DNA from 4 places in the Bacillus sp. MN7755 genome. Region 4 is predicted to be linked to each of the others. Evidence: predicted binding sites of a transcription regulator. Region 4 holds the regulator's gene; each other region holds the start of a gene.
What was found. Region 4 encodes Rex, which represses fermentation and respiration genes when NADH is low (regulators of the CRP and FNR family bind a similar motif). Its sites were predicted from a motif close to TTGTGAAATATTTCACAA; they were not measured.
Positions count from the first base shown of each region.

Region 1: the regulator Rex is predicted to act here: its motif matches at 4,743-4,760, upstream of ACYVEC_RS00540 (L-lactate dehydrogenase).
Region 2: the regulator Rex is predicted to act here: its motif matches at 2,877-2,894, upstream of ACYVEC_RS11135 (DoxX family membrane protein).
Region 3: the regulator Rex is predicted to act here: its motif matches at 1,948-1,965, upstream of ACYVEC_RS04650 (lactate permease LctP family transporter).

Region 1 is NZ_BTRL01000001.1:84,489-92,301, reverse strand. Features, by position in the region: gene ACYVEC_RS00570 (acyl-CoA dehydrogenase family protein) at 1-1,405, shown strand, start outside; gene ACYVEC_RS00565 (MBL fold metallo-hydrolase) at 1,548-2,270, shown strand; gene ACYVEC_RS00560 (TetR/AcrR family transcriptional regulator) at 2,274-2,831, shown strand; gene ACYVEC_RS00555 (CPBP family intramembrane glutamic endopeptidase) at 3,298-4,011, shown strand; gene ACYVEC_RS00550 (hypothetical protein) at 4,158-4,343, shown strand; gene ACYVEC_RS00545 (spore coat protein) at 4,357-4,605, shown strand; gene ACYVEC_RS00540 (L-lactate dehydrogenase) at 4,852-5,802, shown strand; gene ACYVEC_RS00535 (PTS transporter subunit IIC) at 5,825-6,838, shown strand; gene ACYVEC_RS00530 (phosphatase PAP2 family protein) at 6,895-7,542, opposite strand; gene ACYVEC_RS00525 (hypothetical protein) at 7,686-7,813, shown strand, end outside.
Region 2 is NZ_BTRL01000009.1:9,759-17,571, forward strand. Features, by position in the region: gene ACYVEC_RS11130 (S9 family peptidase) at 195-2,150, shown strand; gene ACYVEC_RS11135 (DoxX family membrane protein) at 2,326-2,832, opposite strand; gene ACYVEC_RS11140 (DUF5068 domain-containing protein) at 2,991-4,277, opposite strand; gene ACYVEC_RS11145 (SDR family oxidoreductase) at 4,717-5,493, shown strand; gene ACYVEC_RS11150 (methionine ABC transporter permease) at 5,531-6,199, opposite strand; gene ACYVEC_RS11155 (methionine ABC transporter ATP-binding protein) at 6,174-7,214, opposite strand; gene ACYVEC_RS11160 (MetQ/NlpA family ABC transporter substrate-binding protein) at 7,227-7,813, opposite strand, start outside.
Region 3 is NZ_BTRL01000006.1:83,029-90,841, forward strand. Features, by position in the region: gene aspA (aspartate ammonia-lyase) at 1-241, shown strand, start outside; gene ACYVEC_RS04650 (lactate permease LctP family transporter) at 282-1,901, opposite strand; gene ACYVEC_RS04655 (ArsR/SmtB family transcription factor) at 2,711-2,998, shown strand; gene ACYVEC_RS04660 (acid-soluble spore protein H) at 3,189-3,368, shown strand; gene ACYVEC_RS04665 (peptide MFS transporter) at 3,407-4,756, opposite strand; gene ACYVEC_RS04670 (ABC transporter substrate-binding protein) at 5,138-6,103, opposite strand; gene ACYVEC_RS04675 (FecCD family ABC transporter permease) at 6,276-7,280, shown strand; gene ACYVEC_RS04680 (FecCD family ABC transporter permease) at 7,277-7,813, shown strand, end outside.
Region 4 is NZ_BTRL01000038.1:5,557-13,369, reverse strand. Features, by position in the region: gene tsaD (tRNA (adenosine(37)-N6)-threonylcarbamoyltransferase complex transferase subunit TsaD) at 1-519, shown strand, start outside; gene ACYVEC_RS29935 (ABC-F family ATP-binding cassette domain-containing protein) at 982-2,904, opposite strand; gene ACYVEC_RS29930 (redox-sensing transcriptional repressor Rex) at 3,092-3,721, shown strand; gene ACYVEC_RS29925 (YdiK family protein) at 3,751-3,942, opposite strand; gene ACYVEC_RS29920 (CPBP family intramembrane glutamic endopeptidase) at 3,939-4,688, opposite strand; gene groES (co-chaperone GroES) at 5,090-5,374, shown strand; gene groL (chaperonin GroEL) at 5,413-7,047, shown strand; purine riboswitch at 7,188-7,289, shown strand; gene guaA (glutamine-hydrolyzing GMP synthase) at 7,455-7,813, shown strand, end outside.

The DNA.
Region 1 (7,813 bases), on a different contig from region 4:
TAACGAAGAGCAAAAGAAAAAGTATTTACCATTACTTGCAACTGGTGAAAAATTAGCTGCATACGCATTAACTGAGCCAGGTTCAGGATCTGACGCATTAGGTGCAAAAACAACGGCACGTTTAAATGCAGAAGGTACACATTACGTATTAAATGGTGAAAAACAGTGGATTACAAACTCTGCATTCGCTGACGTATTTATCGTATACGCAAAAATTGATGGAGAGCACTTCTCAGCATTTATCGTAGAGAAAGACTACGCTGGTGTATCTACAAGCCCAGAGGAAAAGAAAATGGGTATTAAATGTTCTTCAACTCGTACGTTAATTTTAGAAGATGCATTAGTACCGAAAGAAAATTTACTTGGTGAAATCGGTAAAGGTCATATTATCGCGTTCAACATTTTAAATATCGGCCGTTATAAATTAGGTGTTGGTACAGTTGGATCTGCGAAACGTGCAGTAGAAATTTCAGCACAATATGCAAACCAACGTCAACAGTTCAAACAACCAATCGCTCGCTTCCCATTAATTCAAGAGAAACTTGCGAATATGGCAGCAAAAACATATGCAGCTGAAAGCTCTGTATATCGTACAGTAGGGTTATTCGAAAGCCGCATGAGCACATTATCTGAAGAAGAAGTAAAAGACGGTAAAGCAGTAGCAGCTTCTATCGCTGAATATGCAATCGAGTGCTCTTTAAATAAAGTATTCGGTTCTGAAGTACTAGATTATACAGTAGATGAAGGTGTTCAAATTCACGGTGGTTACGGATTTATGGCAGAGTACGAGATTGAAAGAATGTACCGTGATTCTCGTATTAACCGTATTTTCGAAGGAACGAATGAAATTAACCGCCTAATCGTACCAGGTACGTTCTTACGTAAAGCGATGAAAGGTGAATTACCACTTCTTCAAAAAGCACAAAAATTACAAGAAGAGTTAATGATGATGATGCCAGAAGAAGTAGGCGATGAGCCATTAGCACTTCAAAAATATTTAGTAAGTAACGCGAAGAAAATCGGCTTAATGGTAGCTGGATTAGCTGCTCAAAAATACGGTAAAGCATTAGATAAAGAACAAGAAATTCTTGTGAATATCGCTGACATCGTAAGTAACCTATACGCAATGGAATCAGCTGTTCTTCGTACAGAAAAAGCAATTAAAACAACTGGTCTTGAAAAGAATAAACAAAAAGTGTTATACACTGAAGTATTCTGCCAAGAAGCGTTCAACGAAATCGAAGCACATGCGAAAGAAACACTTATTGCAGTTGAAAATGGCGACATGCTACGCATGATGTTATCATCATTACGTAAATTAACTCGTCACACACCACTTAACGTAATTCCGAAGAAACGTGAAATCGCTGCGAAAATTTTAGAAGATGAGCGTTATACAGTTTAATACTTTGTAAAGAACAGTAGTCGTTTATACGACTACTGTTCTTTTTTTTTCTGAAAAAATAAAATTTTTAGTGACATAAAACTAACGACATTAGTATAATAAAACTAATAGTATTAGTTTTCGTGAAAAGGGAGATGGAAATATGAGAATGATACATGAGCAAACGGTATATCAATTGTCATTTTTGCCAAGAGTGTTTCCAGTGAATTGTTACTTTGTGGAGGAAGAAGATGGTTTAACTTTAATTGATGCTGCTTTGCCATATAGCGCAAAAGGAATTTTACAGGCGGCTGAGAAAATAGGAAAACCAATTACGAATATTGTATTAACACATGCGCATGATGATCACATCGGTGCATTAGACGCATTAAAGGAAGTACTTCCTCATGTTCCAGTCTATATTTCTAAGCGGGACGCAAAGCTGTTAGAAGGCGATACGACGTTACAAAAGGATGAACCAAATACGCCAATAAAAGGCGGTGTACCTAAAAAGGTGAAAACGGTACCTGATGTTTTATTAGAAGATGGCGACCGAGTTGGATCGCTTCTTGCGATTATGACACCGGGACATACGCCAGGATCCATGTCGTTTCTTGATATACGAAATAAAGCTCTTATTGTTGGGGATGCATTTCAAACAAGAGGGGGGATGGCTGTTTCGGGACAAATGAAATTTTGGTTTCCGTTTCCTGCGATGGCAACATGGAGTAAAGAAGTCGCATTACAAAGTGCAGAGAAGCTAAGAGAATATGAGCCGTCCTTGCTTGCGGCAGGGCATGGAAAAATGATAAATGATCCAGGCGCTATTATAGAGCTTGCTATTAAGGAAGCTAGGCGGAATATAGAAAGCATGAAAGAGGGTTAATTTATGACACCGAGAATCGGACTTACATTACCGAAAATTGTAGAAACAGCAGCAGAAATTGCAGATGTAAATGGAATACAAGAAGTAACATTAGCTTCATTAGCGCAAAGGTTAGGGATACGTTCTCCCTCACTATATAATCATGTAAAAGGGTTACAAGATGTACGGAAACATCTTGGTATTTACGGAATACAACAGCTGCATAACAAGCTGGAAGAAGCGGCCGAGGATAAACGTATGGATGAAGCAATTCATGCATTAGGAGAAGCGTATGTAGCGTTTGTTCGAAAACATCCTGGACTATATGAAGCAACCTTTTTACGAGATGAAGAAGTAAGAAAAGAAGGTGACGGAATTGTAAAGCTTTGTCTTCAGGTTTTACAACAGTACGATTTAGAAGGAGAGAATGCACTTCATGCGACACGCGGATTTAGAAGTATTTGTCATGGATTTGCGTCGATTGAACAGCAGGGCGGATTTGGTCTGCCATTAGATTTAGATACAAGTTTACATGTATTATTGGAAACGTTTATTAAAGGATTATATGGAATGAAAGAGTGAATAAGAAGCGAGGCAACTAAAAACCTTAGAAGTGATTCTAAGGTTTTTTAGTACATATGATTCCAAAAGAATGGTAGGCTTTTTCTCATTAAATGATATTATTTTGCAGGTTTGAAAAATGTGTATATGGCTAAGGAAAGGCAAACGAAACTGAATACGATAGGATCTTGATAGGGATTAGGTTCAGAGCCCTTCTGGATTTCTGTAAGGAAGTCATGTGTTTTCATGTTCATTGCTCCTTTAGCTAATAAGTTTTATATGATGCGAGGGTTATGGTGGATAGAAATTTTTTGAAACTTCATATAATAATTATTATATAGCAATCTGATTCCTAAAACTATAGAATATAAATTTTTCATAATATGTAAAATTGCATATTATTCTTTTTGAAAGTTTCGTTATATTATCTTTATATTTACATTAAAGGATTTTTATTAAGGAAAATGAAAACAAATGGAGGAATAGTATGAGGGAAACAGTGGTAGAAGCGTATAGTGTGGAAAGAAATATAGAAAATATAACATATAAAAATCTATTTGTAATGATAGCAACCATTTTAGGGTTCTTACTTCTAGGAGGGTTATTCCTCGGTTTAGCTTTTGGAATTTATGGTGAGGAAGCGTTGCGTGATAATTTAGAGGGGTACTATTTCCTTTTAATAGATGCAGCTGTTGTTGCCATCGTTTTATTAGCTTATAAACCAGTTCTTCATTTTATTAAATATATTTGGGATGTATCCGTTTTGGAGAATGGAAAGACATATTTATATCTATTAATTGGTTTTATTGTCATTGCGTTATCACAATATTTAATGTTACATGTGTTTAGTTTTGAAAGTGTAGCAGAACAAAAGAAACAATTAGGGAGTTTAGGGCTTCAAAATAGCATACAAAGTATTATATATGTGTTAAGTGTTGCTATCATTACACCGATTAAAGAAGAAATTCTATTTCGAGGTATTTTATATCGATTTTTAGAAAAGAAATATAATTTTTTAGTTGGTATCATTATTTCTTCCTTCATTTTTGGAATTCTTCATGGAGGTCTTCTAATTACGGCAACGATTATGGGCATAGTATTTGCAATGTTATACGAAAAGACGCAATCTATTATACCTAGTATTATTTTACACATTGTATGGAACTTACTTGTGAGCATAAGTATGATTGTATCTCTATAAAAATAAATACATAACCAGTATAAAAGATGAATGGCTTAGCTATTCATCTTTTATTTTGTATGCACGTGAAAAAGTTAATTTATGTATACAATCAAAAAAGAGCTAAATACTAACAGTGAACAAATAAAGAAAGGTAGGAGTATTCTATGCAAAACTTAACAGAGCTTGAAGTAGAAAACTTACGTCATTTAATTGGTGGACACGCAACAATTATTAACAAGTTGGAGCAGTATGCACAGACGTGTACAGATCCACAACTGAAACAAATGCTACAAAAAGATGCGCAAGATGCACGAAATACGAAACAGCAATTAATGACTTTCCTAGGATAGGAGGAAGCGGAAAATGAATGAAAAAGATATGGTAAATGATTATTTAGCAGGATTAAATGCAAGTTTAACAAGTTATGCAAATTATATTGCTCAGTCTGATAATGAACAGTTACATCAAACGTTAATCCAAATTCGTAATCAAGATGAGGCGCGCCAACGTAATATGTATGAGTACGCAAAGCAAAAGAGTTATTATAAGCCAGCAGCACCAGCTAATCCGATGATTGTACAGCAATTAAAAAGTCAATTAAGTGCAGAATAATAGGATGAAAAAACGAGCGAAAATGGATTCGCTCGTTTTCTTTTTGTATATGTCAATAAATACATAATAAATATTTTTCCAGTTGTAACAAATATGACGAAAATGGAATATAACAATTCACAAAAAGGACAAAAAGTTTGTTCGATATTTCACAAAGTATCCATGGTTTCTATCGTGGGAACCTCTATAATTAGGAGTGTAAAGAACAAAAGAAATAGATTATATGATCAATTAGGAGAGATTGCTATGAAAAGAAATACAAGAAAAATTGCAATTATCGGTACTGGATTAGTTGGATCAAGTTGTGCATATTCCATTGTCAATCAAGGCATTTGCGAAGAGCTATTATTAATTGATATAAATCATGAACGTGCAGTTGGGGAAGCAATGGATTTATCACACTGCATTAACTTTACAAATACAAGAACAAAAGTATATGCAGGAAGTTATGAAGACTGCAAAGATATGGACATCGTTATTATTACAGCAGGACCAGCACCAAAACCAGGACAAAGTCGCTTAGATACTTTAGGAGCGAGTGCGAAGATTATGGAAAGTGTTGTTGGAGGCGTAATGGAAAGTGGATTTGATGGTATTTTCTTACTTGCATCGAACCCAGTTGATATTATTACATATGAAGTGTGGAAATTATCTGGATTACCTAGAAATCGTGTGATCGGTACTGGTACATCACTAGATTCTTCTCGCTTACGAACAATTTTATCTGAAATGTTACATGTAGATCCTCGTAGTATTCATGGGTATTCATTAGGAGAACATGGTGATTCTCAAATGGTTGCTTGGTCACACGTAACTGTTGGTGGAAAACCAATTCTGCAAATTTTAGAAGAGAAAAAAGACCGATTTGGTGAAATAGATTTAGATGAAATTGTTGAGAAGACTGCAAAAGCTGGATGGGAAATTTATAAACGAAAAGGTACTACTTATTACGGAATCGGAAATTCTTTAGCATATATTGCGAGCTCAATCTTTAACGATGATCACCGTGTAATTGCTGTATCAGCTATTTTAGATGGTGAGTACGGTGAATATGATATTTGTACAGGAGTACCAGCTATTATTACTAGAGATGGTATAAGAGAAATTGTAGAACTAAATTTAACAGAGGATGAAGAATCTCGATTCGCAAAATCAAACGATATTTTACGTGACTATATGAAAACAATTGGTTACTAACTTATAGGAGAAGGTGAAACAAATGAAGGAATATATAATGTCTCGTGTATTTAAAGCATCAGCTGGAATCGCACAAGGTATTTTCGTATCCCTTGGAATTGGTTTACTAATCGAAAATATAGGAAGAATTGTTGATATTCCGTTGCTTATTACAATCGGAGTTGTTGCAAAATCACTTATGGCACCAGCCATTGGTGCCGGAATTGCTTTTATGCTCGGTGCAAATGGACTTGTAATCTTCTCGGCTATGGTAGCTGGAGCGATTGGTGCCGGATCCATTTCAATTACTGAAGCAGGTCTAATTATTAAAACAGGTGAACCAATTGGTGCATTATTAACAGCAACTTTAGCTGTATATATTGGTAAACGTTTAAGTGGAAAAACTGCGTTAGATATGATGCTCGTTCCATTTGCGGCAATATTAGGTTCTGGTTTAATAGGTATTTGGTTATCTCATAATATTACTCCTGTTTTAAATGCAGTTGGAGCTTTCATTAAAGATAGTTCAGCTGGTAGCCCGTTTATCGCTTCTATCGTCATTGCAGTCGTTTGGGGACTATTACTTATCTCTCCAGCTTCATCAGCTGCGTTAGCGATTGCACTTAGCTTAGACGGTGTTGCAGGTGGTGCTGCTCTTGCAGGCTGCGTTGCTCAGTTTATCGGATTCTCTGTCATCTCTGCGAAAGAAAACAATTTAGGTGGTATATTAGCTCAAGCTCTTTGTACTCCGAAAGTACAGCTGCCAAATATCACTAAAAATCCAATGATTCTCGTCCCAACTGTTGTCGCCAGTGCGATAGTTGGTCCAGTATCAGCATTAATTTTCCAACTGGAAGCAGGAAAAGAAATTGCAGGTCTTGGATTAAGTTCTCTTATCGCACCAATTAATTTAATTTCCAGCGAAGGATGGGAAGTTGTCCCAGCGATGGTAATCACTTATATCGTCATTCCAGTAGCTGTTTCTTATATACTTTACATTGCTCTTAAAAAAGCAGGTCGTATTCACTCTGGTGATATGACTGTACCGCAATCTTAAATTGAAAATCTCCTTTTATATAGAGAAAAGCAGACTGAGAAGCCACAGTCTGCTTTTTACATTTTATGATTTTGTTTTACTGGAACACGTACTGTTTCTTTTGCTAATAACAGCTGAACGCCGAAGTAAAGTATGCTTGCAAGCGTCATTCCAGAAATGGCGTCTACAAATGCATGTTGCTTCGTAAATAGCGTTGATAAAATAATAAGCGTACCGAAGAAGGTAAGAATGTAATATTCAAAAGCATGTTGTTCTCTACGTCTAAAGGCAGCTAACATAATAACAAATGTAGTAAGAACGTGAATGCTAGGGAAACAGTTGACTGGTTGATCGATACTATAAATATAGCGGACTAGTTCGGAAAATACGTCTGTCCCAACGACTGTTGGACGTGGTACAGTTGTCTGCCAAAAATAATAAATAGAAAAACAAGCAAGTTTTCCAAGAATGATACTACTTAAAGTGACATAATATTGTTTTCGATCGGCAAAGCAGTAATAAATAAGTGCGCCGTATAAGTAAGGAAACCAAAGTAAATAAGGAATAATAAATGCTTTCACAAATGGAATCCAATCATCTACTACAGTTGTGACATCTACTGCGTGTACAGTAGATTTATTTAATACATCGTAAAGGGGACTTACGAGTACGAGTAGAAGTATATAACTTAACGGAAGAAAAGATGAAAGTTTAAATTTCTTCATAATAATCTCCTATGTTTAGTAATGTAAGTAAATTCAATTGATTATAATATAGAAACGTAATTTGGGCTATCGATTTTACTTACATTTTCTTGAATTCACCTTACGTTTTTGTCACTTGACTGAAAAGAAGGGGAGGGTGCTAAATGAAGCGTTTATCGTATTTCTTAGTTTTTATATTGATATGCCTAGTCAGTGCTGGGTGTGCAAAGGATAAAGAAGGAGAGAAATTAGAATATAACGGAAGAGCACTCGTAATTGGAGTTATTGGAGA
Region 2 (7,813 bases), on a different contig from region 4:
ATATTTTTGTGTTGAAAAAGAACATCTGAAATTGGTAAGTGGATAGAAGAACCCTATAGATTAAAATTTTACTTTATCGGATTCACTTTTATTTATCTGAATTTTCCGTTACTATTTTAAGTATCCGTGAACAATTTCCTTTATTATGACAAAAAGAGACGAGAGATTTATGGACATTACAAGGGGGCATATTGATGAAAGTGAGTGAAAAAACATATTTAAGTATAGAAGAGATTATTTCAGTACCAACCTTATCAAGTACAAATATAAGCGATGATGGCAAAAATGTAGCATTTGTTAAGAGAACAGCTAACTGGAAAGACAATACATATATAAATCATGTATGGATATATGAAAAAGGTAAAGGGCAGAGTTATCCACTAACAACTGGAGATATAGATAGTACACATCCATTATGGTCCCCAGATTCTAAGACTATTGCCTACCTTAGCTCAGGTGGTGATGGGGCTAATAAAAATCAGATCTTTGTTAAGTCACTAGACGACTATAGTGAGGTTAAAATTACTGATGAGAAAGAAGGAGTCAGTAATTTTAAATGGGATCCTACTGGTAAAGGTTTTTATTATATTGCACATTCAAAGGAATGTGAGGAGATAAAGAAACGTAAGGAACTATATGGAGATTTCTATCATGTAGGTAAGGAACATCAAAATAATTGTTTATACTACATTGAAATAGAAAAAGTGAAACAAAATGATAAACAGGAACGGAAGGTTAGTGGTGTTTATGAACTAACGGACGGTAAGGATTTTTATATACATAACTTTGATATTTCAAATGATGGGAAAAAGGTTGTATGTATGGCTACACCAAGCCTAAACGATTATATGAATGGTGATCTATACATATTAGATATTGAATCTAGGGAACTACAAAAGATGAATATAGATAAGTTGTTGGGAGGGAGTGTTTACTTTTCTCCTGAGGGCAGCAAAATATGTTACTCAGCAAGCATAAGAGAGAAGGATTACTATAAAAACCATATACAAGAGAGTACATTAGAGATATATGATATGAATAGTGGAAAGATAATTCAGCCTTTAACAGATTTTGATAGTACGGTTATGCCATTACAGTGGACAGCTAAAGGAATTTTAATTAGATGGCAGGATAAAACGAATTACCTCATTGGATTGCTATGTGAGGATGGTACTGTGGAAATGTTAAGCGAAAGAGTAGATGGCTTTATAATGGATGCTTCCATAACAAGGGATGGAAATCATATAACCTATAATAAGGCTATAACAAATGAAACTTTTGAAATCTATTTGGATGATAAAAAAATAACGAATGAAAATAGCTTTTTCGAAGGAAGGCTTAAAAGTAACAGGGAAATCATCTCATGGCAAAGTAGTGATGGCCTGGAAATAGAGGGTGTTTTATCAACCCCTGTAGAGTTTGACGCAAATAAAAAATATCCCTTATTAGTAGTAATTCATGGTGGTCCGGCTTGGGCATCCTTTCCGATATTTTCAGACTGTTTTAATGAGAAATATCCGATTGAACAGTTTGTTGAAAAAGGCTTTATCGTTTTAGAACCAAACTACAGGGGAAGTTCTGGTTATGGTAATGAATTTTTAAAAGCAAACTATAGAAAACAGGGAATTGCTGACTATGATGATGTTGTATCTGGAGTGGATAAACTAGTTGGAAAAGGGATTGTAGATAAAGATAGAGTAGGAGTTATGGGATGGAGTAATGGGGGATATATATCGGCTTTCTGTTCTACATTTAGTAGTAGATTTAAAGCTATTTCGGTGGGGGGTGGAATTACTAATTGGAGTACCCATTATGTACATACAGATATCCCTTACTTTATTAGAATGTATTTAGGAGATACTCCATGGAATGATCTAGATATATATAAGAAAACATCACCAATGACATATATTAAATCAGCCTGTACGCCTACCTTAATTCAACATGGGGAAAAGGATGTAAGAATTCCAATTACAAATGCATATGAGCTATATGAAGGATTAAGAGATATGGAAGTTGATACAGAATTAATTATATTTAAAGGAATGGCATATAGTTCGGATCAGCCAGGAATTCATGTAGCCATTATGAAGCAGAATTTGATGTGGTTTTCACACTATATTCTTGGAGAAAGTATGAAAGATTTTTAGTACTATATAATGGATATCGGCACAGGTGTTTTTGCTGTGCAACCGAGTCAGCTTGTTGTAAACTGCGTTTAAATCATTACTGAGAAGATTTAAATGATTATAAGATTTGGAGTAAATAAGAAAGAGCCTATAATCAGGCTCTTTTTCTTATTTATATTTTAAAATTAAACTGTTACTACGCAGTTTTACTTAATTTATATGTTTCATGGTTGTTTTTACGGAAAAGTTTAGGGAAAACATAGCCATCTAATCCAATACGTCCAGCATTCTGTCCTGCAACTAAAATGAACATAGTTAAAATAAGCAGGTTTGGATTTATACTAACAGTTCCGCTTAATAAAAATGAAAGGTTCATTATGATTCCGAAAAATGCAGCTGTTTTTGTTAATCCGCCTAAAATCAAACCTAGACCTACTAAAATTTCGCCCCATTGAACTAAAAAGCTAAATAGGTCTGCATTTGGAAGAACAAAGTGTTGAAGGAAATCTGCCCACCAACCTTGCACAGCAGGGTGATCACCTGACGCCTGAGCAATAGCGCCCTTTAGAAAACCACTTGCGTCAAAGGATTGTCCGAAAACTTTACCTATCCCAGCAGCAAGCCATGCATATCCTATGTAAAGCCGTAAAAATAATAATATGAAAGCAGCACGTTTATCAGTTCTTAAAAAATTGATAACCATTGAAATCCCTCCAATATTGTATTTACAAGTTTATTATATATCCATTGTGAGAAGATTCACAATGGATATAATGTGAACAAAAATAGTGTTTTTATAAAAATAAAGAAGGCATATAACAATCATATGTTATATGCCTTTTCTATTATATATTTAGTAATTTATTTAGGTAATGTAAATTTCGCTTTTTTACCTTGTGAAATATCTTTAGCTTCTTTATTTCTCATAGGTCCTAACTCAATCTCAAAGCTTTTGTCTTTCCAAATCTTTTCATACTGCTCTTGATCTAAAATAAATACTTGCAGTAACTCTCCAGATGTTCCCGTTTTGACTGAAGCGTTATAGTCGTAATTTAGTAGCATACCTTCGTTAATTGTATATTGTGTACCATCATTCACTCTTAATGTAGAGCTTATAGGAGATAGTGAAACGTCTTGTGTATCTTTGTTATCAAGTTTGAATTGTACTGTTAATAGAACAATACCATTTTTGAAATTTGCAAAGCGCGGAGCTTCAACTGAATTTGGTGTGAATTGAGTAAATTGGTATCCATCTAATGTAACATTAACAGCGCCTAATTCTTGGCTGTTATTAATACTTGATTTCTCTTTTAACATTTTTTTATCGCCCATGTTATTAGCTGTAGCTTTATCTTGGTAGAAAGTTTTATCTGCTGCAACTTTTTCAGAGCCTTGTTTGTTTAAACTTAATGAAAAGTTTCCAGGGCTTCCGATTGGGGCATCAAATTTCCCTTTATTAGCTTGTGCGGTCGGGACATTGACTGAGACTGTTGAGAGACTAGAAATTTTTTCTAAATCATCTTTTCCGAATGGATAAGCGATATAACCAGAAATAGTTTCTCCTGCTTTTACTAAGTAATCATTCGTTGGAGCAAGCTTAGTTGGCAGTTGATCTTCTTTTGGAATTAAATCTCTATAGTTACTATATACTTTCTGTGCACCAGTAAACGATATGTCTAATGCTGGCATATAATAGATATCTTTAGCTGAACTATTTTTTACGCTATAGTTCACAAGAATAACTCCGCCCTCTGTTTGACGGTTAAATGGAATGTTAAAGTCCGTATGTAATCCATTTAATTCAACTAATGTATAACTATTCATTAATACTGAAACATCTTCAGCTTTATAGACTTGTGGTTCCTTATTTTCAAAAAGAACTTTTGTTTTCCCGCCTGTTTCTTTTTCCATGTAGGAAATCAGTTTAGAATAATCGCTGGAGCTAGTAGCGGTATTTTCCGTCTTTTTATCTTCGGTTTTCTTGTCTTCGGATTTTTTTTCTTCAGTTTTCTTTTCTTTCGTTGTATCCGTTTTTTCTGTTTTGTTTTCTTTTTGTTCTTTATTTGTCGTATCGCTTTGACCACAGCCAGTTATTACAAAAGCTGCTACGATTACTACAGAAAATAAAGAAAGTAATTTTTTTGACATGTTTCTTCCCCCTATTTGTTTAAAACTAAATTCTCACATTAGCCCCATGTTTTATTATAAGAAGGCTAGTCAATATTTACCAGCATTTTTTCTAATTATTTCCATTATTTAAATATTATAATATAGTAAAATTGATAGGAATTTGGCATGAAATAGTGACTTTTATTTTTTTATCATTTGAAGTATTACGTCATATTGGTATGATAGAAATAGAGAGATATGGAAAGGAGACAAGGACTCAATATGTGGATGAATTTGTAATGATTAGAAATTAGATAGATGAATTTTTCTCTCATAAGTGAGGGTTTATTTAGCTATCTATAAATCATGCAAGGACTGCATATTTGGCTTGTACATCCCTTTTGTAAGGATAGATACGTATGTAGGGAAATTTATATCTCTTATATAAAATATGCATCCTTTAAAATTGGAGGAGTATATGATGAATCAATTAAAAAATAAAGTAGTGGTTGTTACAGGTGTAAGTCGTTTAGATGGTATAGGCGCAGCGATTTGTAAAGAATTAGCTGAAGCGGGATACGATATATTTTTTACATATTGGACAGCTTACGATAAAGAGATGCCTTGGGGCGTTGATCAAAGTGAACAAATACAATTAAAAGAAGAGTTGCTAAAAAACGGTGTGAAAGTATCGAGTATGGAGTTAGATTTAACTCAGAATGATGCACCGAAAGAGCTTATAAATAAAGTTACTGAACAACTAGGGTACCCTCATATATTAATTAATAATGCAGCGTATTCTACGAATAATGATTTCTCTAATTTGACTGCTGAAGATTTGGATAAGCATTACATGGTAAATGTTCGTGCTACAACATTGTTAAGTAGTCAATTTGCCCGAGGATTTGATAAGAAATCTGGTGGTAGAATTGTGAATATGACTTCGGGGCAATTTCAAGGGCCTATGGCAGGAGAACTTGCGTATGCAACAACGAAGGGAGCTATTGATGCTCTTACTAGTACGTTATCGGCGGAAGTGGCCCATTTAGGAATAACAGTGAATGCAATTAATCCAGGGCCAACTAACACAGGATGGATGAATGAAGAGATAAAGCAAGGATTAAAACCAATGTTTCCTTTTGGCAGAATTGGTGAGCCAAAGGATGCAGCAAGGCTCATTAAGTTTTTAGTAAGTGAAGAAGCAGAATGGATTACGGGGCAAGTTATTCATTCAGAAGGTGGATTCAAAAGATAAAAAGAAGGTATCTCATTTTGGTGAGATACCTTCTTTTTTAATCTTTCTTCAATCTTCGTGCGACACCATTTCCTAAAGACTGTAATCCTTGAACGAGGATAATTAAAATAAACACGGTTGCATACATTACTTCAGGTTCATAGCGTAAATGTCCGAAGCGATATGCTAAGTCCCCTAGCCCGCCAGCACCTACAAGACCAGCCATTGCTGTTGCGCCAATTAAGCCGATCGTTGCAATTGTTAATCCAAGTACAAGGGAGGGACGCGCTTCTTTCACCATGACATGCCAAATGATTTTTATAGTAGAGACTCCCATTGCTTGATATGCTTCAATAACACCACGGTCTACTTCTAATAAAGCCGTTTCCATTAAACGTGCAATATAAGGAGCTGTAAATACGACAAGTGGTACAATCACACCTTGCACACCAATAGAGGTCCCCATTAGAAACTTTGTAAAAGGTAAAATGAAGAATAATAGAATGATAAATGGAAGAGAACGAATGATGTTAATAATTGTATTTAGAATAGGGTAGATGATTTTATTTTCGCGCTGTCCACCAGGTCTTGTTAAAACAAGTGTGACGCCAAGTGGTAACGCAATAAGGATAGAAATTAACAGCGAAATAGATGTCATTTGAAATGTTTGAACGGTTGCTTCCCATATGACTTTACCCCATTCATCCAAAAAGGACTTGTTTCCCATAGTCTGTTCTACCTCCTTCTACGATGATTCCTTGTTCTTGTAAAAACGATAAAGCACAGTGAATTTCATTTTGTTCACCTTGCATATGAACGACAAGTTTCCCGTATGCCTCGTTTTTTAATTGTGTAATATTACCGGATAAAATATTCGGATATACTTGGAAACGTTTTGTGGCAACAGCTAAAGCAGGTTCCCCTGAAGTAGTGCCAATAAATGAAAGGGTTACGATTTCCCCGGTACTTTGTAGCTCTTTTTGTACCTCTTCTGGAATTTTCGCTGCAAAGGCACTATTTACAAATTTCTTTGTTGTTACATGTTGTGGGTTTGTGAAAATATCCTTCACAGTCCCGCTTTCGACTACAGCCCCTTGTTCCATAACAGCAACCTGGTCGCATATACGCTGGATAACATTCATTTCATGTGTAATGAGTAAAATCGTAATTCCGATTTCTTCGTTGATTTTTAATAACAAATCAAGAATAGAATCAGTTGTTTCTGGATCTAAAGCACTTGTCGCTTCATCACTTAATAACACTTCCGGTTCATGTGATAGTGCACGAGCGATGGCCACACGTTGTTTCTGACCACCAGAAAGCTCACTTGGATAGGCGTCTTTTCGATTAAAAAGATCGACAATACGTAAATACTTTTCCACCCTTTTTTCAATTTCTACTTTTGAAATGCCAGCAAGGCGTAAAGGTAGTGCGATATTTTCATAGACGGTAACGGTTTTAAGTAAATTGAACCCTTGAAAAATCATTCCGATTTTTTGTCGCGCTTTTGCTAGTTTTTTTGTCGACAGTGTTGTTAAGTCTTGCTCGTTTACAATGATGTTTCCTGTCGTTGGTTTTTCTAATAAATTTACACAGCGAATTAATGTGCTTTTACCAGCGCCGCTATATCCAATGATTCCAAATACCTCACCTTTTTTTACTTGAAGGGAAGTAGGTTTAAGAGCTTCCACATTCCCTTTTTTTGTTGTAAATACTTTGGATACATTTTTCAATTCAATCATTATCCTCAGCTCCTACCAAGACGGTAAAACAGAACCATCAAATTTTTTCTCGATAAATTCTTTTACTTCTTTAGATTGATAAGCCTTCTTTAATTTATTTACAATAGCATCATCTTTATTTTCAGTACGAACAACGACCCAGTTCACATATGGTGAATCTTTTCCTTCACGGAAAATAGAATCTTTCGCAGGGCTTAATTTTGCACCTAATGCAAAGTTTGTATTAATTGCAGCTGCTTTCACTTCACTTAGTTGTGTTGGCAATTGAGATGCCTCTAATTCAACGATTTTTAATTTTTTTGGATTTTCAATTACATCTTTTGCAGTCGCTTTTTCTGTAGCTTTTGGATCCACTTTTAAAACCCCTGCTTTTTCAAATAGCTTTAAAGCGCGAAGTTCATTCGTTGGGTCATTTGGTACAGCAATTGCATCGCCCTCTTTTAAGTCTTTTACATCTTTTATATCTTTAGAATATACGCCCATAGGGAATGTTACAGTTGAAAATACTTCAGTTAATTTCATATTGCGTTCAGATTTAAATACGTCTAAATATGATTTCGTTTGATAGCTATTTACATCGAGACTTTTTTCATCTAAAG
Region 3 (7,813 bases), on a different contig from region 4:
ATTGCTGAAGCAATATGTTGAGAAAAGTGTTGGAATTATTACGGCAGTTAACCCTCATATTGGTTATGAAGCAGCATCTCGTATTGCACGTGAAGCGATTGAAACAGGAAAATCTGTTAGGGAGCTATGTTTAGAGCATGGTGTACTGACAGAAGAAGAATTGGATATTATTTTAGATCCATTCGAAATGACGCATCCTGAAATTGCTGGAGCTTCTTTACTAAAGAATAAGAAGATGTAATGTGAAAAAACACCGATCCATTTGGATCGGTGTTTTATTTTTAAAAGATATTAAATACAGCATTTAATTGAAGTAAGCTAATAATAGCTAAGAAGATTAAACTATATTTCATCACTGTTTTAAATAGAGCAGATTCTTTACCAACTAGTCCAACTGCCGCACAAGCAACTGCTACAGATTGTGGTGAAACCATTTTTGCTATTGTGCCACCAACTACGTTTAATGAAACGAGAGTAGATGGGACGATGTTTAATTGATCGGCAGTTACTGCTTGAAGTGGTGCGAATAGTGAACCACTAGATACTACTGAACCAGTAATGAATACGCCAATCCATCCTAAGATTGGAGAAAGAATAGGGAATGCATTTCCAGTAGAAGAGAATGCAAGTCCAAGTGTAGATGACATACCAGAGTAGTTCTCTACGTAAGCTAAAGCGATAACGCTACAAATTGTATATACTGGAACCTTTAATTCTTTTATTGTTTCAATCATTAATTCTTTAATCATTTTGCCGTTTACACGGTAGACGATAAGTGAAACGATAATTGCTAATACAATCGCAGTAGTTGTAGAAGAGAATACATCTAGTTTGAAAATCGCTGCGAAAGGTGTATCAGCTTTTGTGATTGGTGCAGTTTTTATAACTTGATTATGAAGACCAGGGAATTGAATGTTAAATACTAAGTTTGCTAATGGACCATCCGGAGCAAATAAAGCTTTAATTGGTTTTAAATTAAAGATTGTTACAAATGCAGTTAAGAATACGAATGGAGACCAAGCATATAAAATTTGATTGAATGTATGAGATTCTTTTTCTTCTTGTTTTTCTTCTTTAGCAGAAGATTTTGGTTGCCAAACACGTAAGAATAATGCAAGAGCGACCATACTTATGACTGCTGCGAAAATATTAGTAAGTTCAGCGCCTAAGAAGTAAGTTACAACGAACTGAGTAATTGCGAAAGAAACACCACTTACAAGAATACCTTGCCAAGTTTCTTTAATGCCTTTAAATCCATCTACCATTGAAACAAGTAAGAACGGTAAAACAATGCTAATGAATGGCAAAATGGAAACTGCTTGACGACCGACAGTTAATGCATCTATTCCAGTTAATTGTGCAGGTACTGTAACTGGAATACCCATAGCCCCCATAGCACCACCAGCGATATTAGCTACTAAGCAAATACCTGCTGCTTTTAATGGATTAAAGCCCATACCTACAAGTAATGCAGCTGTAATAGCAACCGGAACACCGAAACCAGCTGCGCCTTCTAAGAAAGCGCCGAAAGAATAAGCGATTAATAATACTTGTAAACGTTGATCATTTGTAATACTTGAAATGCTATCACGAATGACATTGAATTGTTCTGTTTTAACAGTTAATTTGTAAAGGAAGATAGCTGCGATAACGATAGTACAAATTGGATAAAATCCAGATAAAACACCAAATCCGGCAGATGCTACTGCTGCAGTTGTAGGCATTTTATAAACAAATATAGCAAGAATAATAGCAACAATTACACTGTAAAGACCAGCCATGTAACCTTTCATTTTGAATCCCACTAAACAAATAATGAAGCAAAAAATTGGAAGTGCTGCGATTAGTGCAGATAGCCAAATATTGTTTAATGGGTCATAAATTTGTGTCCAAGTACTCATAATAATGACAACTCCTATCTATTTTATGTGAAGAAATTCACATTATTTGTGAAACTATTCACAATCAACTTACATGCTTAGTATATTCTCCTTCAACACTATTGTCAACGTAAAAAAGTATAATTATTCCATAATAGTGTTAAAAGAAATACTTTGTTCATAAAGTGGACAAAAAGCACACTCGAATTTATTTGAGTGTGCTTTTTGAATTATTTGCATATTTTTTTACGTATTAATATGGTATTTTTCCTACAGGTGTATATTAGATGCCGTTTTTTGCATCGAGTATAAATTTTTAATACGTAGCATGTATCTGTCCTGTTGGATCTAGTGATGAGGAACGGTATATGTATTTAATAGGAAGTTCCTCACAACATTCCAGCCGCTTGCAATACGAATAAAAAATAAGAAACAAATTTTTAATACCGCAGCATCTCTTTTTACTGAAAATTCCTTTTAGCGTAACAAAGAGGTTAAATATGGTTCAACTACATTACGATAGGTTATCAATTATAGACGGTATTTTACAATACCATTACTGTGCGTTTCAATGAGGTAAAAATATAACAAAAAGCCTGATAAAACAACGTTTACAAGCAAAGTATTCGTAGGCCATTATTTTGCTTTTTCGTTATATCATATAGTATAATATTCAAAATCAGCAAGGATTTTTTCCTGAATTTTTTGCTGATAAAGATGGAAAAATTTTTCGGCTTTATAGGTTGATAAAGTTATGTCGTAACAGGAAATATAAGAACAGATATATAAATAAATAAAAAGAAAATAAAAACGAAAATGAGGGGAACTTTATGAGCCAAAATCAATTCGAATGTCGTATTTCAGAAGAAGATGTACAAATGTTAAGAGCGTTAGCGCATCCATTGCGTCTGCGTCTAGTAATGGAACTAATGCAACGTGGAACTTGTAATGTAACACAATTACAGGAAGTGTTAGAAATTCCGCAATCAACAGTTTCGCAACATTTAACAAAATTAAAACAAAATAAAGTAGTGCGCTTTGAAAGACGAGGATTAGAAGTGTATTATCAAATTCATAATGATAAAGTAAGTGAAGTTGTAAAAACATTATTTTCTTAAAATTTGAATATTATGGAAAAAGACGTGTGGAATATACGTCTTTTTTATTTGTCATAAAGGTAACAAGAGAGTAAATATTAGCATGTGTGGAAGAAATGACTATTAACTAACATGCTGCTTTACGGAATATATTCTAAATAGAAAAGAGAAGATAGAAAGGAGTGTAGTAACTAAAAGGAGGAGTAATAGTATGGATGTAAAACGTGTGAAACAAATTTTATCTTCTTCAAGTAGAATTGACGTTACATATGAGGGCGTACCAGTATGGATTGAGAGCTGTGACGAGCAGAGTGGAATTGCTCAAGTGTATGATGTATCTAATCCTGGAGAAAGCGTTCACGTAAACGTGACGGCTTTAGAGGAGAAGTAATAGAAAAGACGCTTCTAATTTTAGAAGCGTCTTCTTATTTATTCCATCATATGTGCAATTTTCTTAGAGAACATAAGAAGTACTAATCCGAGTACGATTACGATAACACCGATGCTTGCGAATACTTCTAAATATCCTAAAGATTGAGTGAAAGCAGCTAATTGTCCTGCTAATAAGTTTGCGAAGCCAGTACCAGCTAACCATACACCCATTAATAATGATGCTAATTTAACAGGAGCGATTGCACTTACCATAGATAATCCGATCGGTGATAAGAATAATTCACCAATTGTATGGAACATGTAAGTGAATACAATGAATAGTAAGTTTGCTTTCATTGTAATATTACCTTCATCGCTACCAGTTTTTAATACAGCTAAAGTTAGAACTAAATATCCAATCCCTAGTAAGATCATACCAAATGCCATTTTTGTTGGGATTTTTAAGTCACCATTTTTCGTTTTTGAAAGTTTAATCCATAATGCTGAAACCGGTAATGCTAGTAAGATAATGAATAGTGGGTTTACAGATTGGAACCAAGGTGTTGGGATTGTAAATCCACCAATTGTACGATCCACGAACTTATCCGTGTAAAGTGTTAAAGAACTACCAGCTTGTTCAAATCCTGCCCAGAAGAATACAACGAAACAAGTTAAAATTAAAATTGCAGTTGTACGCTTTTTCTCTTGTGTTGTTAAAGGTTTTTTCTCAATTGCTTTTGCATTTTTTTCTTTAGACTTTTTACCTACAACAGTTGTTCCGATAGACCCTAAGTAACGAGGTGCTAAGAAATTAAAGGCAAGTTGCCCAATAATCATACCGATACAAGCTGTTAAGAAACCGTATCTATAATCTGCGAAATAACCGCAAATGAATGGAGCGATAAGAGCTCCTAAGTTAATTCCCATGTAGAAGATAGTGAAGGCACTATCACGACGAGAATCGTTTTCGCTATATAATTGACCTAATAAAGTCGAAATATTTGGTTTGAAGAATCCGTTACCAATAACTAATAATCCTAATCCTAAAAATAGTCCAGTTTTCGTGTTCATTGAAAATAGTACAAAGTTACCAATTGCCATGATGATACCACCAATAGTAATGGCGTGTCGCTTCGTAATGAAATGGTCAGTTAACCAACCACCGATAATTGGTGTGAAGTATACTAACATTGTGAAAATACCGTAAATTTGAACGGCAACTGCTTTATCAAATCCTAAACCGCCGCTTACTAAGCTCGTTGTTAAATAAAGAACTAATAAGCCACGCATTCCGTAATAACTAAATCTTTCCCATGCTTCTGTAAAGAACAACAAGTATAACCCTGGTGGATGTTTTTTTGGTGATTGTTGCTCTCCAGCTTTGTCTAATTTTAAAGCTGCATCCATTTTTGTTTCCCCCTAATCCTGTATAACGGATATTTATGTAATCATTTTAATTTACAAAATATTTAGAAGTCAATAGAATTATATGGAAATAGAAAGAAAATTTCTAAAAAAGTTCTATTTTTCTTCAACCGTTACTGTATTTTGCCCTGAAAACGAGATGATAAGCGTTTTCAAATGTAATAATTGAATTCTAAAAGAAAATAAAATAGTGATTAATCAGAAAATTTAGATTAAAATATTTATTCTGATATAGAGAAAATATATTCTATTTACTTTTATAATATAACATATTGGGAATAAAAATACAAAATGAAATAATGTGACATTTAAGTGAATTGAAAAAAAACCAGCTCCATAGAAGGGGAGCTGGTTAGGGAAATATTATTTAACAAAGCGTTTTTCGATATCATCTAATAGTAGGTTAGCAGCCATTACACCACCAGCTGTATTCCAAATAACGTCGTCAACTTTGTATGCTTTACCATTTTTCACTGCATTTAAATTTTTAAATAGAGGATCATTGATATATTCTTTTTCTAATTCAGAGCCTTTTTTCTCGTTTCCTTTATCGAATGTGAAGTAGAATAATACGTCACCATCCATTGCAGAAATACGTTCTTTAGATACGTTACGCTCTGCGAAGTCATCTTTATTTTGATCACCAGGACGTTTAAATCCAAGTTCTTTTAAAATAACACCAGAGAATGTATCACCATGATAAATACGAACATCACCAGGCATGAAGCGAACCATAGAGATTTCTTGATTTACTTTATCACCTAGTTTGGCTTTTAAATCTTTCATACGTTTATCGTAATCAGCTAAAACCTTTTGACCTTCTTTTTCTTTATTTAATGCTTTTGCATAAAACTTGAAGTTATCTTTCCATTCACCACGTAATGTTTCAGAGAACACAGTAGGTGCAATTGCTTTTAGTTGCTCATACACTTTCTCGTGACGCATTTTGTTACCGATAATTAAGTCTGGTTTTAAAGAAGCGATTGTTTCCACATTCACTTGTCCTTCATCACCAACAACTTTTACATCTTTCATTTTATCTTTAATATGTGGATACCATGGATCACCAGTCCAAGATTTTACAGCTCCAACTGGTTTCACACCTAATTCAAGTAAAGCTTCAGTACCTTCATTTGTTAAAATAACTACACGTTTTGGATTAGCAGGAACTTCTGTTTTACCCATTGCATGTTCCACAGTTATCATTTCTTTTTTCGTATCTTCTTTTGATTCTTCTTTCGTATTTGGCTTTCCGCAAGCACTTAAAAGTAATGAAAAGGCTAGTAAAAATACAAATACTGTAAACGATTTCTTTTGCATGAATTTCATTATGTACCCCCTACATACTGAGAATTTTTTTCAATAGCAAGCATGATATTAAGCCTTTATTCTTTGATTGTCAATATATACGGCTGAAAATAATTCTCATTTCCGTTGACAATGAGAATTAAGTTGAAATACACTTACAACGTATCATTATACATTGAAGGGGAAACGCTGCATGTTATTAAAAACAAATCAAGCAAAATGGATTGGATTATTTGTTGGGATCATTGCAGTCATTATTTGTATTTGGGGAAGTATTATTTTCGGATATACAAATACGAGCTGGAAATTAGCATTAGATGCTTTTTTTCATTTCAATGGTTCCAATGAACATATTATTATTCAAAATGTACGTCTACCAAGGGCATTAATTGCAGCTAGTGTTGGTGCTAGTTTAGCCATTGCGGGTTGTCTTATGCAAACTTTAACGAAGAATCCGCTTGCTTCTCCAGATTTTATTGGATTAAATTCAGGTGCTGCCTTCTTCATAGTTGTAGCAATTGTTATTTTTTCCGTGACATCATTATCAGCTTTCACGTGGATTGCCTTTTTAGGAGCAGCAGTTGCAGCTGTACTTGTATTTGCTTCTAGTTCTTTAGGAAAAGAAGGGACAACGCCTCTTAAGTTAACATTAGCAGGGGTCGCAATTAGTGCGTTATTTTCATCATTAACACAAGGATTACTTGTGTTAAATGAAAAGGCGCTTGAAGAAGTATTATTTTGGCTTGCCGGATCTGTGCAAGGAAGAAAGTTAGAAATTTTACAATCTGTATTCCCATATTTATTAATAGGCTGGATCGCATCTATTATGATGGCAGGGAAAGTAAATACATTGATGATGGGGGAAGACGTCGCGAAGGGGCTTGGACAACGAACAATTTTAATGAAATCATTCGTGTTACTTATTATTGTCCTGTTGTCTGGTGGTTCAGTTGCGGTTGCTGGTCCAATTGGATTTATTGGAATTATTATCCCGCATTTTGCCAGATTTCTTGTTGGAGTAGATCACAGATGGAGAGTACCGTATAGCGGCTTGTTAGGGGCAATACTACTAATCTTGGCTGATATAGCAGCAAGATATGTCATTATGCCACAAGAAGTACCAGTAGGAGTTATGACAGCATTTATTGGTGCACCGTTCTTTATTTATATTGCACGTAAGAGAGGGCTTAGCAAATGAAGAAGTATATTCCGTTTCGTATAGGAAAAGGCGGGCTCTCGTTTTTAATGTATAAACGAGCTTGTCTCGTCTTATTCAGTTTACTAGTTGTTTTAATAGGATTATTTTTTGCGAGTGCAGGTATGGGAGACATGAAAATTGCTCCTTATGATGTATGGCAAGCAATCACTGGAAATGGCGATGCGATGTCCAATATGGTTGTAAATAAGTTTCGTATGCCGCGTATTTTAATTGCCATCCTTGTAGGAATCGCACTTGCTGTAGCAGGATGTATTTTACAAGGTCTCGTTCGAAATCCACTGGCTTCTCCTGATATCATCGGGATTACAGGTGGTGCAAGTGTTGCAGTTGTATTATTTTTAGCTATATTTAGTGATAAAAATAATGCGCTAACTGTAAGCATTCATTATATGCCGTTAGCAGCTTTTGTTGGGGCAACGATTGTAGCACTTTTTGTATATTTATTTGCATGGAGAAATGACGGATTATCACCGATTAGTCTTGTTTTAATTGGTGTTGGCTTTTGGGCATTA
Region 4 (7,813 bases):
GAGGCATATGATAAAGTAGCTCGTACGTTATCCATGCCATATCCAGGGGGGCCTCATATTGATCGCCTTGCACACGAAGGAGAACCAACAATCGATTTGCCTCGTGCATGGCTAGAACCGGATTCGTATGATTTCAGCTTTAGTGGATTGAAATCAGCAGTTATCAACACTGTGCATAACGCAAAACAACGAGGAATCGAAATTGCACCGGAAGATTTAGCAGCAAGTTTCCAAGAGAGTGTAATAGATGTGCTGGTAACGAAAGCATCTCGTGCAGCAGAAGCGTATAATGTAAAACAACTGCTTCTCGCTGGTGGAGTTGCTGCGAATAAAGGACTTCGCACACGTTTGGAGGCAGAATTTGCGCCAAAAGAAAATATTGAGCTAATTATTCCTCCGTTATCTTTATGCACAGATAATGCAGCGATGATTGCAGCGGCAGGTACGATTGCATATGAACAAGGAAAACGTGCTACATTAGCTTTAAATGCAAATCCAGGATTAGATATTGAAGCATAGTTATACACAAAATTAACCACAGCTTGTGGATAAAAGCCATATTATCTGTTGATAATGTGGCTTTTACTGTGTATATAAAATGTTAATAACTTTTTTAGTGATTGTGGATAATGTGGAAAAGTTATTTCTGTGTTTATATATTAAAGGTGGATATGTGTATAACGTTGTGGATAAATCAAACGAAGTCTGACCTTTGAATATATCCTTTTTCGGGAAATAAAATAATGGTGAATATCTGAAAAGATATTTCGAGATAATCTTCTTTTAATTTGCGAATTGGTATAGATGTCAAACTTTGTCGGTAAATCGATACTTGGTGTCGAATCGTTGATATAGTTCCAGTTACGATGGACATATTCAAAAAACGTTCATGTACGATGACGTTGCTTCGCTCTAGAAAACAAAAAGGATGTCACATAGTCAAAAATCCCGACTTATGAGACATCCTCCTTATTCATACTCTTATAAATGCAATTCTTCCCATTCTGCCATACAAGCATCGAGTTGCTCTTGTAGTGTTTGTTTTTTTGTTGTAATTTCACTAGCCTTTTCATAATCTGCATATATTTCTGGTAAGCAAAGTTGATCTTCTAACGTAGCAATTTCTTCTTCCAATACTACAATGTTTTGTTCTAGCTCCTCAATTTTTCGAGTACGTTGACGCTCTAATTTTTTGCGCTCTTTTTCTTCGAGATAATTTAATTTTTCTTGTGCAACTGTCTTTTGAACCGGTGCTTCATCTTCTTGCTCTAATTCCGCACGTTCGATCATCTCATTTTTCTTTGCAACGTAGTAATCGTAATCCCCTAAATACTCCTGTGCACCTTCTGTTGATAACTCAACAACGGTTGTCGTTACACGATTAATAAAGTAGCGGTCATGTGAGACAAATAGAAGAGTACCTGGATAATCGATTAAAGCATTCTCCAAAATCTCTTTACTATTTAAATCAAGATGGTTCGTAGGTTCATCGAGAATTAATAAATTTGATTTTTGCATCATAAGTTTTGCAAGGGCTAACCGAGCTTTTTGTCCACCACTCAGAGAAGATACTGGTTTTAGTACATCATCCCCTGTGAATAAGAAGTTACCTAGTATCGTGCGAATTTCCTTTTCAGGTTGCAGAGGATATTCATCCCATAATTCATTTAATACGCGCTTCGAAGATGTTAAGTTAGCTTGTTCCTGATCATAATAGCCAACAGATACATTGGATCCGAAAGAAACATCACCATTTAATAGGGGTAACTTATTCACAAGTGATTTTAATAATGTGGATTTTCCAATTCCGTTTGGACCAACTAAAGCAACACTATCCCCGCGAGTTAAGCGCATTGTTACATGTTCAATAATCGGATCCTCATCATATCCGATGGTTGCATCCTTTACTTGTAAAACGTCATTTCCACTTTGTTTTTCAATATCGAAGTGGAAGGAAGCTGACTTAGAATCACCTAATGGTCTTGTTAATAATTCCATTCGGTCTAATTGTTTACGACGGCTTTGCGCACGTTTTGTCGTAGATGCACGAGCTATATTTTTTTGAACGAAGTCTTCCAGCTTAGCGATTTCATCTTGTTGTTTTTCATAACGTTTCATTTCCTGCTCGTATAGTGCTGATTTTAAGTCTAAATATTTACTGTAGTTACCAACAAATCGTCTACTTTCTTTATTCGAAATTTCATATACTTGTGTAACGAGTTTATCTAAGAAATAACGGTCATGGGAAACGATTAGTATTGCGCCAGGATAACCTTGTAAATATTGTTCAAGCCATGTTAATGTTTCGATGTCTAAATGGTTTGTAGGCTCGTCCAAAATAAGTAGGTCTGGTTTCGTTAATAATAATTTACCGAGAGCTAATCGTGTTTTTTGTCCACCGCTTAATGTGGAAATCGTCGTCTGGTGCGTTTCAACTGGGAAGCCAAGACCACTTAAAATCGAACGGATATCTGCTTCATATTGGTAGCCACCTTGATCTTTATAATCTAATTGCAATTGGTCATAATCAGCTAATAATCTTTCATATGTAGCCTCGTTTGAAAAGTTTTCTTCTTTTCCCATCTCTTGCTCTAGCCTTCGAAGCTTTGTCTCCATTTGTTGCAAGTGTGTAAAGACGGTTAACATTTCATCCCAAATTGTTAAAGACGTTTCTAACCCGGTATTTTGGGCTAAATATCCGATTGAGACATCTTTCGGTTTTATAATTTCGCCACCATCATGAGATAGCTCACCAGCTATTATTTTTAATAATGTAGATTTTCCGGCTCCATTTCGTCCGACTAATGCGATACGATCCTTCGTTTGAACTTCCAATTTTATGTTTGCAAGAATCGTTTCTGCACCGTATAATTTCGAAAGCGCGTTTACTTGTAATAAAATCAATGTTTTCACCTCAAATAATTTCTTAACTTTGCCATGTTTATATTTCTCAATCATACTAAAAATAGTGTATAGTTTAAAATACAGAGAGAATACTTCTTCTTTCTATTATACAAGGAATTTAATAAGTGCTAAACTTCTGTATTTGATTAAAGCATATGAATAAAGATAGGAAGAGAGGAGAGGTTATATGGAGCAGCAGAAAATTCCACAAGCCACTGCTAAGAGATTGCCTCTATACTATCGATTTATCCAAAACTTATCTCTGTCTGGTAAGCAACGTGTTTCATCAGCCGAATTAAGTGAAGCGGTAAAGGTTGATTCCGCAACAATTCGAAGAGATTTCTCATACTTTGGAGCGTTAGGGAAAAAAGGATATGGATATAACGTAAATTATTTATTATCATTTTTCCGTGAAACACTCGACCAAGATGATATAACACGTGTAGCGCTTATTGGAGTAGGTAATTTAGGGACCGCTTTCTTACATTATAATTTCACGAAAAATAATAATACAAAAATTGAAATGGCGTTTGATGTTAGTGAAGAGAAAGTTGGAACAGAAATCGGAGGCATTCCTGTATATCACTTAGATGAATTAGAAGAACGTTTATCAACTGATATACAAGTGGCAATATTAACAGTACCCGCTACAGTAGCGCAATCTGTAGCCGATAGATTGGCAGAAACAAATGTGCATGGTATTTTGAATTTCACACCAGCACGCTTAAATGTGTCAGACAATATAAGAATTCATCATATTGATTTAGCAGTGGAGTTACAAACACTTGTTTACTTTTTGAAAAATTATCCACAATAAAACGCAGAGGAAGCGACCTCTGCGTTTTATTATTGTTTTTTCTTTGTGAATTTAACTAAGATAAGGCGAAGTGCCAAATTAAAATCAATCGTTGCCATAACTGCAAATAGTATTGTCCACATATTCCAGATTGTATCTGTTACGTTCGTAATGGCGAAGCGTGTAAAGATACATCCTAGAAGGAAGTACAATGCAGCCATGAACAATGGTGAGTTTCTCATACTAAAAATCCTCCGATAAAGCCTTGCATTTTTTCAGCTTCTTTAATCATTTCTTGAATTTGTTCGTTACTTACTAAAACTTGAGCAACTGCAACTAATGTATTCATTGCAACATGAGCGGCAATTGGAACGATAATACGTTTCGTTTTTACATATAAGAAGGCGAATACGAGCCCCATAGCGGTGTATACCAATAAGTGAGTAAAATCAAAATGAATCGCCGCAAATACAAGGGAACTAATGATAGCGGCAATAAAGAAGTTAAACTTCTTATAAAGTGTACCAAATAAAATTTTTCTAAATACGATTTCTTCTAAAATAGGTCCGATTATAGAAATAACGATAAGGAACCAAGGTGTCGTTCTTGCGATATCCATAAGTCTCGCTGTATTTTCAGATCCAGGTTTAATACCTAATACATACATTTCGATCATGCCAGCAATACTTTGCGAGAAAAATGCTAAGAAGAACCCGATAAAAATCCAACCAATCGTAGCTGGAACAGTAGAACGCATCTTATCTAAATGTCTGTCGCGAATATCTGTTCTAAGTAACCAAAGTACGATACATAATGCAATAAAGAAGCTAATGATCGCCCAGTGACCAGTTATGAGTTGAAATTTCTCTTCCCTAGTAAATCCCCTGTTATCATAAAGTCCAGTTTTCAGAAGAAGTGGTAATCCAGCAATTGATGATAACTGCATTAAAATGTATGTAACGATAACCCACCAATATTGTTTTTTCAAATGGTTTAACCATCCTTTCTAACTCTAGTGTATGAGATAAGGTAGGATAACATGTAAATATGCTACCTACGATATAAACCTTACTTAAATTATGTTTTTTTTGTAAATCCTTATTTGAAATTATAATAGAAGACAGGAGAAAGTTGTGTTTGTAGCGAAAACAACTTAGGGTGTCCTTTCATATTGTAACATACGAGTAGTGGAAACAACGATTCATATAGTAAAGGTAGAAGAAGAGGAACTCTATATAGAAAAGTTTATAGCGTAATTTGCGAAAAAATTATGATTTTTTTACTTGCAAAAGAAATTGAGATTATTTATTATTATAAGTGTGTTAGCACTCGGGTGACTTGAGTGCTAATAAATAAAATTTACATAACAAAATGAGGAGGTTATTGTTCATGCTAAAGCCATTAGGTGATCGCGTTGTAATTGAGCTTGTTCAAGCGGAAGAAAAAACAGCAAGTGGTATTGTATTACCAGACACAGCAAAAGAAAAACCACAAGAGGGTAAAGTTATTGCAGTAGGTACTGGTCGAGTGCTTGAAAATGGTGAGCGTGTTGCTTTAGAGGTAGCAGCAGGTGATCTTATCATCTTCTCAAAATATGCAGGTACTGAAGTGAAATATGAAGGTACAGACTACTTGATTTTACGTGAAAGTGACATTTTAGCAGTTATCGGTTAATTATATAAATCTTAAAAAATCCAAGGGGGTCAATTATTATGGCAAAAGATATTAAATTTAGTGAAGAAGCACGTCGTTCGATGCTTCGCGGTGTCGACACTCTTGCAAACGCAGTAAAAGTAACACTTGGACCAAAAGGTCGTAACGTTGTACTTGAGAAAAAATTTGGTTCACCACTTATTACAAATGATGGTGTAACAATCGCAAAAGAAATTGAATTAGAAGATGCATTCGAAAACATGGGTGCGAAATTAGTAGCAGAAGTTGCTAGCAAAACAAATGATGTAGCTGGTGACGGAACAACAACTGCAACTGTATTAGCACAAGCTATGATTCGTGAAGGTCTTAAAAACGTAACAGCTGGTGCGAACCCAATGGGTCTTCGTAAAGGTATCGAAAAAGCTGTTACTGCTGCAATTGAAGAATTAAAAACGATTTCTAAACCAATCGAAGGTAAATCTTCTATCGCACAAGTAGCTGCTATTTCTGCGGCTGACGAAGAAGTAGGTCAATTAATTGCTGAAGCAATGGAGCGCGTTGGTAACGACGGCGTTATTACTTTAGAAGAATCTAAAGGCTTCACAACAGAATTAGACGTAGTAGAAGGTATGCAATTTGATCGTGGATATGCATCTCCTTACATGATTACTGATTCTGATAAGATGGAAGCAGTTCTTGATAACCCATACATCTTAATTACTGACAAAAAGATTTCTAACATTCAAGAAATCTTACCAGTATTAGAGCAAGTGGTACAACAAGGTAAACCACTTCTTATCATTGCTGAAGATGTAGAAGGCGAAGCGTTAGCTACATTAGTAGTGAACAAACTTCGTGGTACATTCAATGTAGTAGCTGTTAAAGCTCCTGGATTTGGTGACCGTCGTAAAGCAATGCTAGAAGATATCGCAATCTTAACTGGTGGCGAAGTAATCACTGAAGAATTAGGCCGTGACTTAAAATCTGCTACAGTTGAATCTTTAGGACGCGCTGGTAAAGTTGTTGTAACGAAAGAAAACACAACTGTAGTTGAAGGTATTGGAAATTCACAACAAATCGAAGCTCGCATTGGTCAAATCCGTGCGCAATTAGAAGAAACAACTTCTGAATTCGATCGTGAAAAATTACAAGAGCGTCTTGCAAAACTTGCAGGTGGCGTAGCAGTAATTAAAGTAGGTGCAGCAACTGAAACTGAGTTAAAAGAGCGCAAACTTCGCATTGAAGATGCACTTAACTCAACTCGTGCAGCAGTAGAAGAAGGTATCGTTGCAGGTGGTGGTACTTCACTTATGAACGTATACACGAAAGTTGCTGCTATCGTAGCTGAAGGCGACGAAGCTACAGGTATCAACATCGTACTTCGCGCACTAGAAGAGCCAGTTCGTCAAATCGCAATCAACGCTGGTCTAGAAGGATCTGTAGTTGTAGAGCGTCTAAAAGGCGAAAAAGTAGGCGTTGGTTTCAACGCAGCTACTGGCGAGTGGGTTAACATGCTTGAAACTGGTATCGTAGATCCAGCTAAAGTAACTCGCTCTGCACTTCAAAACGCAGCATCTGTTGCAGCTATGTTCTTAACAACTGAAGCTGTAGTAGCTGACAAGCCAGAACCAAATGCACCAGCAATGCCTGACATGGGCGGCATGGGCATGGGCGGTATGGGCGGAATGATGTAATTCCGTTTGTCCTAAAAAACATCCATTTCTATATAGAAATGGATGTTTTTTTATGTTTTTTAGAAAAGGAAATGAATTTCTGTAGAATTTTGTCGCTTTCTCTCTTGACCATATTGATACTTCATTGTTAGAATCTAGGAAGATAATATAAAACGATCCTTCATATATCCTCAAAGATAAGGTTTGAGAGTCTCTACCGGGTTACCGTAAACAACCTGACTATGAAGGCAGTGTGTCTTATATTTATAAAGAACGGAAGACTATCTTTCTTTATAAAGCCAGACCCCTGCCTTTTCTTTGTTATGAGACTAGAGGCGGAGGACTGGCTTTTTTTATTATATTAGTAATGCTTTTTGCCAAATTGGTGAAAATATTTATATACGAGAACTAACGTTGGGGTGATTATTTTGAAGAAGCAGCATGATACAATTATCGTTTTAGATTTTGGGAGTCAGTACAATCAGTTAATAGCACGTCGAATTCGTGAGTTCGGTGTATACAGTGAACTTCATCCACATACAATTACTGCAGAAGAAATTAAAGCAATGAATCCAAAAGGGATTATCTTCTCTGGTGGACCAAATAGTGTATACGGTGAAGGTGCATTACATTGTGATGAAAAAATCTTTGACCTAGGATTACCGATCTTCGGTATTTGTTACGGTATGCAGCTTATGACGCAACAATTCGGTGGTAAAGTAGAGCGTGCAAATCACCGTGAGTACGGAAAAGCTGTTCTTAAAGTAGAGAACGAATCAAAATTATA